Regions from separate parts of the Sphingobium sp. B2 genome, predicted to be linked through region 2. Evidence: predicted binding sites of a transcription regulator. Region 2 holds the regulator's gene; the other holds the start of a gene.
What was found. The regulator LexA, encoded in region 2, represses DNA repair genes until DNA is damaged. The targets are predictions, from matches to a motif close to GTTCCNCNCTTGTTCT.
Positions count from the first base shown of each region.

Region 1: FE851_RS07715 (ATP-dependent helicase) is a predicted target of LexA. The motif match lies at 4,330-4,345, and genes of this name have one in related genera.

Region 1 covers NZ_VDBZ01000001.1:1,580,923-1,586,941, reverse strand. Annotated here, with positions in the region: gene FE851_RS07740 (TIGR02300 family protein) at 1-287, shown strand, start outside; tRNA gene FE851_RS07735 (tRNA-Ala) at 377-452, shown strand; tRNA gene FE851_RS07730 (tRNA-Ala) at 568-643, shown strand; gene FE851_RS07725 (GAF domain-containing protein) at 728-1,192, shown strand; gene FE851_RS07720 (cache domain-containing protein) at 1,461-1,925, shown strand; gene FE851_RS07715 (ATP-dependent helicase) at 1,986-4,262, opposite strand; gene FE851_RS07710 (GFA family protein) at 4,366-4,761, shown strand; gene FE851_RS07705 (Fe-S oxidoreductase) at 4,958-5,401, shown strand; gene FE851_RS07700 (RrF2 family transcriptional regulator) at 5,364-5,837, opposite strand; gene FE851_RS07695 (globin domain-containing protein) at 5,946-6,019, shown strand, end outside.
Region 2 covers NZ_VDBZ01000001.1:1,201,761-1,207,779, forward strand. Annotated here, with positions in the region: gene FE851_RS05920 (ComEC/Rec2 family competence protein) at 1-1,453, shown strand, start outside; gene lexA (transcriptional repressor LexA) at 1,444-2,115, opposite strand; gene FE851_RS05930 (molybdopterin molybdotransferase MoeA) at 2,241-3,425, opposite strand; gene moaC (cyclic pyranopterin monophosphate synthase MoaC) at 3,422-3,892, opposite strand; gene trpC (indole-3-glycerol phosphate synthase TrpC) at 3,889-4,680, opposite strand; gene trpD (anthranilate phosphoribosyltransferase) at 4,677-5,669, opposite strand; sul1 at 5,803-5,858, shown strand; gene FE851_RS05950 (SulP family inorganic anion transporter) at 5,923-6,019, shown strand, end outside.

The sequences.
Region 1 (6,019 bases), 380 kb from region 2:
CGCGTTTCTATGACCTGGGCAATGACAGCCCGGTCGTCTGCATCAACTGCAACGCGGCCTGGGAACCGGAGCCGGTGCTGAAGTCGAAGCAGCCGCTCCCCTATGAGGAAGCGCCCAAGAAGGTTATCGAAACTGCAGACGGTGAGCTGGAAACGGCCGATGACGATCTGGACCTCGACATCGACGTCGATGATGACGGCGATTCGCCGGACAATGACGTCGATCTGGGCGGTGACGACGACCTGGGCGTCGATGCGGCCAGCGACGACGACGCGGACGATAATTAAGTCATTTTGTTCTTGCCAAGGATGGCGCTGCGACCTAATGGCAGCGCCTCCGAAGCGCCGGACCCAAACGGCGCTTTAGCGATGGAAATGGGGCCTTAGCTCAGCTGGGAGAGCGCCTGCATGGCATGCAGGAGGTCAGCGGTTCGATCCCGCTAGGCTCCACCAGTTTCGCCGATACAGAAGCCGTCCGGGGGATGGCTTCCGGCGAAACTCCCGAAGCGTAAGCGGAGGGGCGCGATCATATACCAACGGGTTCCGCAGCCTTGCTGCCGCACCGGATGGGGCCTTAGCTCAGCTGGGAGAGCGCCTGCATGGCATGCAGGAGGTCAGCGGTTCGATCCCGCTAGGCTCCACCAAAATCTTGCGTGCAATCGCGCACAATCCTAAATGGCTGCCAGATGCTGCGGTGCGATGAGCATCGCGCCAGAAGAGGTGCATCTATGCGGGACGATTTCGCTGCCTCGGTCGCGGCGCACGGTGATGACGATCGGATTCGGGCGATACTGGAAGAGGTCTGCCAGACGACCGGCATGGGTTTCGCTGCGGTCGCCAGGGTGACGGAAGATCGCTGGGTCGCGTGCCAGATCGTCGACCGGATCGAGTTCGGCCTTGATCCCGGCGGGGAACTGGAAATCAAAAAGACCCTGTGCGACGATATCCGCCGTTGCGGCGAAGGCATCTATATCGATCATGTCGCCATGGACCAGGACTGGCGCACGCATCATGTCCCCCTTTTTTACGGCTTTCAAAGCTATGTGTCGCTGCCTGTCATTCTGCTTGATGGCAGCTTCTACGGCACGCTGTGCGCCATTGATCCCAACCCCCGTTCGGTCAGCGCGCCAGCCATCGTCGCCGCCATGCAGGACTATGCCCGATCGATCGGTGCGATATTGTCGGCGAAATGATGCGGATGGCCAGCCGATGGCACCAGGACTTTGCCTGACTCGTTTGCGCCCAGCGGGGCCAAGATAGATTTCCGACCTTGATCGGCGCGGCCGCGACAGGCCTCTCCATGCATATGGCCTCATACCAAAGGTCGATTTGATCTGCGTCTAAATGCGCGTGCGCAGACCGGGTTAATTACGCTCTGTCATCGGCAATCGGATCGGGACCGAAAGTCCGCCTGCATCCGGCTTCAGCGTTTGTCGTCGATGATCAGAGGAGATTTGGCTCATGTTTCCATTTTCGCGCACCCTCACGGCTATGGTCTGCGCCCTCGCGCTTTCCGCCGCCCCCGCCCTGGCCGCCCCGCATGCCGATGCAGCACAGGCGCAGGCCATGCTCGAAAAAGCCGTGGCGACCATCAAGACGGCCGGCGCCGGGCCTGCCTTTGCTGCGTTCAATCAAAAGGACGGGGCATTCAACACCGGGGAACTCTATGTGTTCGTGTTTGATCTCAACGGGGTCTACGAAGCCTATGGCGCGCATCCCGGCCTGGTCGGCCGCGATGTCAGCGATCTGACCGATGCGGAAGGCAAACCGATCGTGCGCGACATGATAGAAATTGCCCGCACCAGCGGCCATGGAAAGATCAACTATGTCTGGCTCAACCGCGCTGACAATCGGGTTGAACGCAAGATGTCGCTGATCGAACTGGTCGACAATCATGTCGTGGGTGTCGGCTATTATCCCGAATAGGCCGGGACCGACCAGGGGCCATCGACGGCATGTACTGCCTCGATGGCCAGTCACGCCGGGTCAGGGGATGGACACGAAACTGTCCATCACGCGCTTGCGTCCGGCCGTTTCGAACTCGATTTCCAGCTTGTTGCCCTCAATCTCCGCCACCGTGCCATAACCGAATTTCTGGTGAAACACGCGCAGGCCCAGCGCCATGTCGCTGCGACCCTTGTTGCCGATCGACACGGCCGATGCGCGCGCCTCCACGATCCGCACCGGCTCGCGGCTGAACTGGCCGGATGATTGCGCCCGCTGCCACCCCGGGCCACGCCCTTCGCCGCGCCCGACATGGGCGAACGGATCGTCTCGTTCCGACCAGTTGGCGCGCCACAAGGACGCGCCACCGCTCATGCTGCTTTCCGCATCGACATGCTCTGGCGGCAATTCGCCGACGAAGCGCGACGGGATGCTGCTGGTCCATTGGCCATAGATGCGCCGATTCGCGGCGTGCAGGATCGTGCAGTGCTTGCGCGCCCGCGTGATCGCGACATAGGCCAGCCGTCGTTCCTCCTCCAGGCTGTTGAGGCCGCCTTCGTCCAGCGCCCGCTGCGACGGGAAAATCCCTTCCTCCCAACCCACCAGGAAGGTCGAATCAAACTCCAGCCCCTTGGCGGCATGGATCGTCATGATCGTGACCTTGCGCTCTTCCTGCTGCGCTTCATTGTCCATGACGAGGCTGACATGCTCCAGAAACGCGCCCAGCGTCTCATATTCCTCCATCGCCCGCGCCAATTCGCCCAGATTCTCCAGCCGCCCGGCGCTCTCGGTCGATCGCTCGGCCTGCAACATCGCGGTATAGCCGCTCTCGTCCAATATCTGCCGCGCCAGTTCGGCATGGGGCAGGGTGGCCGCCCGGTCGCGCCAGCGCGCCACATCGCCCACGAAAGCGCCCAGCGACCGGCGCGCCTGCGGCGTCAGTTCGTCCGTGTCGAGGATGCGCGCCGCCGCGTGGAGCAGCGGTATCCCCTCCGCCCGCGCCAGCCGGTGCAATTTCTCCACCGCCTTGTCGCCAAGGCCCCGCTTGGGCACATTGACGATCCGTTCGAACGCCAGATCGTCGGCGGGCTGGTTCACCAGCCGCAAATAGGCCAGCGCATCGCGGATTTCGGCCCGTTCATAGAAGCGGAAACCGCCGACAATACGGTACGGCATCCCGATCTGGATGAAGCGATCCTCAAACTCACGGGTCTGGTGCTGCGCCCGAACCAGTATCGCAACTTCGTCCAGCGACCCGCCATCGCGCTGGATCGCCTCAATCTCCTCGCCGACCCGCCGCGCTTCTTCCGGCCCGTCCCATATGCCGACGACGCGCACCTTCTCGCCCACGTCGATGTCGGTCCACAATGTCTTGCCCAGCCGATTGCCATTTTCGGCGATCACGCCCGATGCCGCGCCCAATATATGCGGGGTGGAACGATAATTCTGTTCCAGCCTTATGATCTTCGCGCCGGGAAAATCCTTCTCGAACCGCAGGATATTGGCGACTTCCGCCCCGCGCCAGGAATAGATGGACTGGTCGTCATCGCCCACGCAGCACAGATTCTTGCGCGTCTGCGCCAGCAGCCGCAGCCACAGATATTGGCTGGAGTTGGTGTCCTGATATTCGTCCACCATGATATATTTGAACCGCTGCCGATAGCTTTCCAGCACGTCGCGATGGCTTTTCAATATCGTCAGAACATGCAGCAGCAAGTCCCCGAAATCACAGGCATTAACCGCGCGCAACCGGGCCTGATAGGCGGCGTACAGCTTTTGGCCCTTGCCATTGGCATAGCCCTCGCTCTCGCCCGCGCTGATGTCGTCCGGGTTCCAGCCCTTATTCTTCCACTGGTCGATCAAGCCGCCCAATTGCCGCGCGGGCCAGCGCTTCTCGTCAATCCCTTCGGCCTGAATCAACTGTTTCATCAGCCGCAACTGGTCGTCCGTGTCCAGGATCGTGAAATTGGATTGCAGCCCGACCAGTTCGGCATGACGCCGCAGCATCTTGGCCGCGATCGCGTGAAACGTGCCCAGCCATGGCATCCCCTCGACCGCCGGACCGATCATCCGCCCCACCCGTTCGCGCATTTCCCGCGCCGCCTTGTTGGTGAAGGTGACGGACAGGATTTCGGACGGCCAGGCGCGCCGTGTCGCGACCAGATGGGCCAGACGTGCGGTCAGCGCAGCCGTCTTGCCCGTTCCGGCACCCGCCAGCACCAGCACCGGCCCTTCGGTCGTCAGCACCGCTTCGCGCTGCGGCGGGTTCAGGCCCTTGATATAGTCGGGGTCGGTGGAGGAGGGGGCGGGAAAGTTCATGGACAACAACTAGGGCTGGGCAGGGGCGGGGGCAAGGCATCAGCCTTGCAGTGACGCGCCTTCTATGAGAACAAAAGGGGAATTGTGCAAGGGAGGACGAATCATGGCGACGGGGAAATGTCAGTGCGGCGCTATCCGCTACGAAGTCAGCGGGGAGCCCGCGCATAGCGCCATCTGTCACTGTGCTGATTGCCGCGCCAGTTCCGGCGCGCCGATGGTCGGTTGGGCCTTGTTTCAGCAGGATGCGGTAAGCATTGAAGGCACGCCGGTCGCCTATCAATCCTCCGAGAACGCTACCCGTCATTTTTGCGGAACGTGCGGTACCGGGCTGTTCTACACCAATCCCGCCATCTTCCCCGGCGGCATCGATATTCAGACGGCGACGCTAGACGATCAGTCGGCCTTTCCGCCCCAGGCGCATATCCAGATGGCCGAAGCGCCGCCGTGGATGGCAACGGCTAACGAGCTGCCAAAATTCGATCGCTTTCCCGGCGAATAAGGCGGTTCGATACGGAGGGAAGGGCAGATGCCCCTCTCTTGGGCGCATTGGCCAGCAGACCACTCATGCTTCATCTCATGGCGCATCCGGCACGGCTCACCGCCACAGCCGGAACGGGCGCGTCACGACTCCGGTTCTTCGCTCACTCTTCCCCGCGTAATGGGGCCATGAGAAAAGAAGGAAAGGATATTTTCCGATGAAGTCGATCATGCTGGCCAGCGCCGCGATGCTCAGTTTTGCTGCCGTCACAGGCGTTGCCACCGCGCAGGAAACCCCGGCTCCGATGAGCCAGCCGCCCGCTGGCGACATGGCACCGCCTGCCGATCCTGCCGCCCCCGCCATGCCAGCAGACCCTGCCATGACGGCTCCTGCCGCACCCGGAACTGCTCCGGCAACCCCTGCTGATCCCAATGCAGGGATGCCGACCGGCGCTGTCCCGGCAGACCCCGGCATGGAACCGGCGCCTGCTGGCGTTCCCAATGACCCGGCTGCACCCGTCGGATCGGCTGCCAACCCGGTGACCGTAGGTGGCAACATGACCCCGCCCCCGGCGGAGGCGAAGGACTATCCGGTTTGTTCGAAAACTGTGCAGGATAGCTGCATCAATCCGAGCGAGGCGCGCAAGGCGCGTCGCCGCTGACCAATGCATCCGGGCCGGGCAGGGCAGCGATGATCGCTGCCAGTCCGGCCCGGTCGCGGGTCGCATCGCGCAGGCTGTGCCGGTCCAGCACGGCCAGAAACGCAGCGGCGGCCTGTGCCAATATGCCTGTCAGCCCGCAGGATGGGCTGATCGGGCAGGTCGCACAGTCGGCCATTCTCATGTCCGGCTCGCTATGCCGAACCACCGCGCCGATGCTGATCTCCTCCGGCGCGCGTGCGAGCGAAAAGCCACCGCCGCGCCCGCGCTGGGTCGCGATAAAGCCACCCTGCGCTAGGCCATGCACTACCTTCATCAAATGATTGCGCGACAGTCCATAGGCGTCGGCAATCTGCGCAATCGTCGCCCGCCCGTCTGGCGATGCTGCCAGATGAATGAGCACGCGCAGCGCATAATCGGTATGTCGGGTCAGTTGCATGGGTTCGTTCGTTAATCCTGCGACAGGCAGGTTAAAACATATATCCTGTTTACATCTTAAAAGATGCAAATTAAATACCGCTTATCGAGTCTGTCGAAAGGCGTTTATATGTCCAGCTCACTGTCGGCTTCCACCATCGCAATCGTCAAATCCACTGGTCCCGCCCTGCGCCAGCATGGCGT
Region 2 (6,019 bases):
TCGGGAGCAGGTGGACGGGCCGGCGCAGGGCATAGCCGTGGCGCTGGCGACGGGGGACCAGGGCGCGATTGCGGAGGCCGATGCCGAAGCGATGCGCCGTAGCGGGCTTGCCCATCTGCTCTCGATCAGCGGGTTGCATGTGACGGCGCTGATCGGCGCGGTGATTTTCCTGTTGATGCGGGTGATGGCGTTGAGCCAGCGAGCGGCGCTCGACTGGCCGCTGATGCTGATCGCGGCGGCGGGCGGGGCGCTGGCGGGGATTGGTTATACGCTGTTGACCGGGGCGGAGGTGCCGACGCTGCGGTCCTGCATCGCCGCGCTGCTGGTGCTGGGCGGGCTGGCGCTGGGGCGCGACGCGATCACGTTGCGGCTGGTCGCGGTGGGCGCGCTCATCGTCCTGGCCTTCTGGCCCGAAGCGATGACGGGGCCGAGTTTCCAGATGAGCTTTGCCGCCGTTACCGCGCTGGTTGCGCTGGCCGAGCATCCGCGTTTTCGCGCCTTGACCAGCGCGCGGGATGAGGGGTGGGCGCGCAGGGCGGGGCGCGTGCTGGCGGCAATGCTGATGACCGGCATTGTCGTCGAACTGGTGCTGATGCCGATCGCGCTGTTCCATTTTCACAAGGCCGGGATGCTGGGGGCGTTCGCCAATCTCGTCGCCATCCCGTTGACTACCTTTGTCGTGATGCCGCTGGAGGCGCTGGCGTTGCTGTTCGATCTTGTCGGACTGGGCGCCCTCTTCTGGTGGATGACCGCGCAGACGCTGAACCTGTTGCTGCTGGTCGCCCATGGCGTCGCCGCCAGTCCAATGGCGACAATGCTGACGCCGGCGGTGCCATCCTGGCTGTTCGCGCTGATGATCGGCGGGCTGCTCTGGTGTCTGTTGTGGCGCAGCGGGTGGCGCTGGCTGGGCCTTGGGCCAGTGGCGATCGGCGTGACCGGCGTGCTTTTGCTATCACCGCCCGATATTCTGGTGACGAGCGATGGCCGCCACGTCGCGGTGCGGACATCGACAGGCGGCATGGCACTGCTGCGCGCGGGCGCAGGCGATTATGTGCGCGACACGCTGGCGGAGAGCGCGGGCTATGACGGGCCGATCGAAGCGATGGCGGACCTGCGGCAGGCGCGCTGCTCGACGGATTTGTGCGCAGTGGGGATACAGGCGGGCGGGCGGCGCTGGCATGTGCTGGCCACCCGCAGCGACATGCTGGTCGAACGGGCCTTGTTCAGCCGGGAATGTGCCGCCGCCGACATCGTCATTGCCGATCGCGCGCTGCCACGTTGGTGTCGCCCGCGCTGGTTGAAGATCGACCGACGGATGCTGGCGCGAACCGGCGGCATTGCCATTGACCTGGACGATGCGCGGATCAGCACGGTGAGGATGGCGGGCGACGCTCATCCCTGGATCGTCGCACCGCGCCCTCGCCGTCACCCGTCATGGCGGCCTCAATTATAGCGGCGCAGCAGTCCCGCCAGCTTGCCCTGAATTCGCACCTGTCGCGGATCATAGATTTGCGGTTCATAGGCGCTGTTGGCGGGATCGAGCCGGACGCGCTGTCCTTCGCGGCGGAAATATTTGAGCGTCGCTTCCGCATCGTCGATCAGGGCGACGACGATCTGGCCTTCGCGGGCGACATCGGTGCGCTGGATCAGCGCAAAATCGCCGTCCAAAATTCCTGCCTCCATCATCGAATCGCCCGACACTTCCAGCGCATAATGATCGCCAGCCCCCAGCAGCGCGGCGGGGACGGACAGCATATTCTGCCCCTCCATCGCCTCGATCGGGACGCCGGCGGCAATACGGCCGTGCAGCGGGATTTCGATGACGTCATTGGCAGCGATCGGCAGGCTGGGCACCAGTTGCGGCTTGGCCGGAGCAACCGGCGCGGGGGCGCGGTGCATGGCGTCGGGGAGCTTCAACACCTCCAGCGCGCGGGCGCGATTGGGCAGGCGGCGGATGAAGCCGCGTTCCTCCAATGCATTGATCAGCCGGTGAATGCCGGACTTGGATCGCAGGTCGAGCGCATCCTTCATCTCCTCGAAAGAAGGGGATACGCCACCTTCCTCCAGCCGGGTCTGGATGAAACTCAGCAATTCCTGCTGCTTGAGGGTCAACATGCCTGCGGTCCTCCATGGAACGTATAAGGAACACATAGGAAACGGAAGGAGGCGAGTCAAGCGACCAACAACGGACCGGAAGCGGCGCATCTGGCCATGGGAACCGGGTTCAATCAAACGGTCGATCAGTCCGTCAGGGGCAGGATGGTGACGATGTCGCCTGCGGCGGCGATCGATGAACCGGCAGGGCGGACAATCAGGCAGTCGGCCATCGCCATAGCGGCCGTGGCGGCGCTGTCCTGCGACGTGACGGAGACGATCCCGGCCTCCCCCCGATAGGCGCGCAGATAATCGTCGCGATCGCCGGTCGCAGGTAGCGGCGCGGCAAGGCGCGCCTCGCTCAGGCGCGGGAGCGGCGCGGTCGATCCGGCGCGATGACGCACCAGCGGCAACAGGAACAGGGTCGCGGTGACAAAGGCAGAGACCGGATTGCCCGGCAGGCCCAAAAATACGGCATCGGCGATGGTACCGGCCATTAGCGGCTTGCCCGGTCGCATCCTGATCTTCCAGAAATCGAGCCTGCCCCCCGCCTGCGCGAAGGCAGGCCGGACCATGTCATGATCGCCGACGGATGCACCGCCGGTGGAGACGATGATGTCCGCCGCCGCCGCGCGTTTCAGCGCGGCGGTCATGGCGTCGAGATCATCGGGAACGATGCCCAGATCAACGACATCGCACGGCAGGCCTGCCAGCATCGCCGCCAGCATGGCCGCATTGGAAGAGGGCAGGCTGCCCGCCGGGGTCGGCGCGCCGGGCGGCACAAGTTCGTTGCCGGTTGAGATCAGCGCGACCGTGGGGCGGCGGCCGACCGGCAGCGTCCCATGGCCGCCCAGCACGGCAAGTGCGATGCGCGCGGGCGTAAGGGCGCTCCCGGCTGCCAGCAACAGTGCGTTCGTTGCAAAGTCCGACGCGGCCGGGCGGATGTTGCGCCCGACAGGCAAAAGATCGTCGCTGGCGGTCAGTCGGTCGCGCTCGCGGATGGCATTTTCCTGAATCAGGATCGTGTCTGCGCCAGCGGGCAGGGGCGCGCCGGTGAAGATGCGGCAGGCCTGTCCGGGCGCCAGCGGCGCAGGCACAGCGCCGCCAGCCGCGCTTTCGCCAGTGACCTGCCACGGCCCCGGCCATTCAGCGGCACGCACGGCATAGCCGTCCATCGCGGACAGATCGGCCCAGGGCTGGTTGCGCAGCGCCAGTAGGTCGCTGGCCAGCCAGCGTCCGTTGCAGGCGGCGACCGGTGCTGCTTCCGCTGGCAGCGGGCTCGCAAGGGCGAACAGGCGGGCCTGCGCCTCGGCGACGGGCAGCAGGCTCATGCCGCGCGCCAGTCGCCCGACTTGCCGCCGCTCTTGGCGATCAGGCGGACGTGGCCAATGACCATGCCCTTGTCGAGCGCCTTGGCCATGTCATAGATGGTGAGCAGCGCGACCGAGGCAGCGGTGAGCGCCTCCATTTCCACGCCCGTCTGGCCAGCGGTGCGCGCGGTGGCGGTGACGGTCACGCCGCTTTCGTCCAGATCGAAGTCGATATTCACGCTGCTCAGCGCGATCGGGTGACAAAGCGGGATGAGGTCGGCCGTGCGCTTGGCAGCCATGATCCCCGCGACCCGCGCGACCGCCAGCACGTCGCCCTTCTTGACCAGTCCCTGCGCAATCGCGGCAGCGGCATCGGCGATCATGTCGATCCGGCCACTTGCAATCGCTTCCCGCGCGGTCACCGCCTTGGCCGACACATCGACCATGCGCGCCGCGCCGCCCGCGTCGAGATGGGTAAGGCCCGTCATGCGCCGGTCAGAAGGCTGCGCGTCGCCGCCTCGACATCGGCCTGCCGCATCAGCGTTTCGCCAACCAGGAAGCAGCGCACGCCATGATCGGCCATGGCGGTCAGGTCGGCATGGCTGCCAAGGCCGCTTTCGGCGACGAAGGTGTAACCGGCAGGCGCCTTGCCCACCAGTTCATAGGTGCGGGCGAAATCGACGCTGAAATCGCGCAGGTCGCGATTGTTGACGCCGATCAGGCGGGATCGCAGCTTGAGCGCGCGCTCCATTTCCGCCTCGTCATGCACTTCGATCAGCGCGTCCATGCCAAGCCCAAGCGCTGCATCCTCAATCTCTGCCATCTGCTTGTCGTCAAGGGCGGCGACGATGATCAGGATCGCGTCGGCCCCCAGCGACCGGCTTTCCAAAATCTGCCAGGGATCGACGATGAAATCCTTGCGCAGCACGGGAAGCGGGCAGGCGGAGCGGGCCGCCATCAGATAATTGTCATGACCCTGAAAATAGGGTTCGTCCGTCAGTACCGACAGGCAGGCCGCGCCGCCAGCGGCATAGGCCTGCGCATGGGCGGGGGGATCGAAATCTTCGCGGATCAGCCCCTTGGACGGGCTGGCTTTCTTGATCTCCGCAATCAGGCCGAAGCCGGAACGGGATGCGTCGTCCAGCGCCTTGCGAAAGCCGCGCGGGGGCGTCTGTTCGCTGGCGCGGGCGTGGAGCGACGACAGCGATGTCGCGGCCTTGCGCCGAGCGACATCCTCGCGCTTGAAATCGCAAATCTCGATCAGCTTGTTGGTCATTGATAGGCTATCCAGCAATTGAGCAGGGCATTGGCAAGGCCACGGTCGATCGTCTCGGCCGCTTCCTCCACGCCCTCCTTAAGGTCCGCAACCGCGTCGGCCACGACAAGGGCGGCTGCGGCGTTGAGCAGCACGGCGTCACGATAGGCGCCCGGTTCGCCCAGCAACAGCGCGCGCAAGGCGGCGGCGTTATGCGCTGCGTCGCCGCCCCGGATCGCATCGACCGGGGCAGTGGAGAGGCCCAGATCGGCAGCGGACAGGCGATGCATGGCAACGACGCCATGGCCCGCGACTTCGGCAATGTCGTTGCCGCCTGCCAGCGACAGTTCGTCCAGCCCTTCATCGCCCGACACGATCATGGCCCGGTCGACGCCCAGTTCGGCAAGCGCCTGCGCATAGATGGGGACATAGGCGGGGCGCGCGATGCCGACCAGTTGGCGGCGTACGCCGGCCGGGTTGGCGAGCGGTCCCATCAGGTTGAAGATGGTCCGTTCGCCGATCGCCTTGCGGATCGGGCCGAGCCGCTTGAGCGCGGGATGGTAATTTTGCGCGAAGAGGAAGCAGATGCCGATCTCCGCCAGTGTCTTTTCGGCGCTGGCCGCCGCCCGGTCCAGGTCGAGCCCAAGCGCTTCGAGCGTGTCGGCTGCACCCGCCTTGGAAGATGCCGCGCGATTACCATGCTTGGCGACGGGGACGCCAGCGGCTGCGACGACCAGCGACACGGCGGTCGAGACATTAAGGGTATGATGGCCATCGCCCCCGGTGCCGCACACGTCGATCGCGCCTGCCGGGGCGGTGACCGGGATCATCCGGGCGCGCATGGCCCGCGCGGCAGCCGCGATTTCGATCGCGGTTTCGCCGCGCCGGGCCATGGTGACGAGAAAGGCGGCGATGTCCGCGTCGGGAAGATCGGCGTCGAACAGCACGTCGAAGGCGCGGGCGGCGGCCTGCGCATCAAGCGGACTGGAAGGATCGGGCAGGCTGGTCATCGCGCTTGCCTTAATCATCAGCGGGGTAGTGAGTCGAGGGGGAGCGACGGCAATTTTGCGTGCGGGGGCCAGTCGCTCGGCCAAACCCCGACCTTGCAATCGGTCGTCGCCCCGCTATGAACCGCGACATTCGCAAGGACCCGGTGAAATTCCGGGTGGCTATTCCGGCCGCCGATCCGCCGGACAACATCACGCATGTTCATACGCCAGTGCCTCTAGTCCGGCGCGATATGCCCTGATGTGGAATTTTCAGATGACAGATTTTTTGACACGCTATCGCCAGCAATGGTTCAGTGACGGACAGGCTGCGCGTCGGGACGTCATGGCGGGTATCGTCGTTGCGCTCGCCC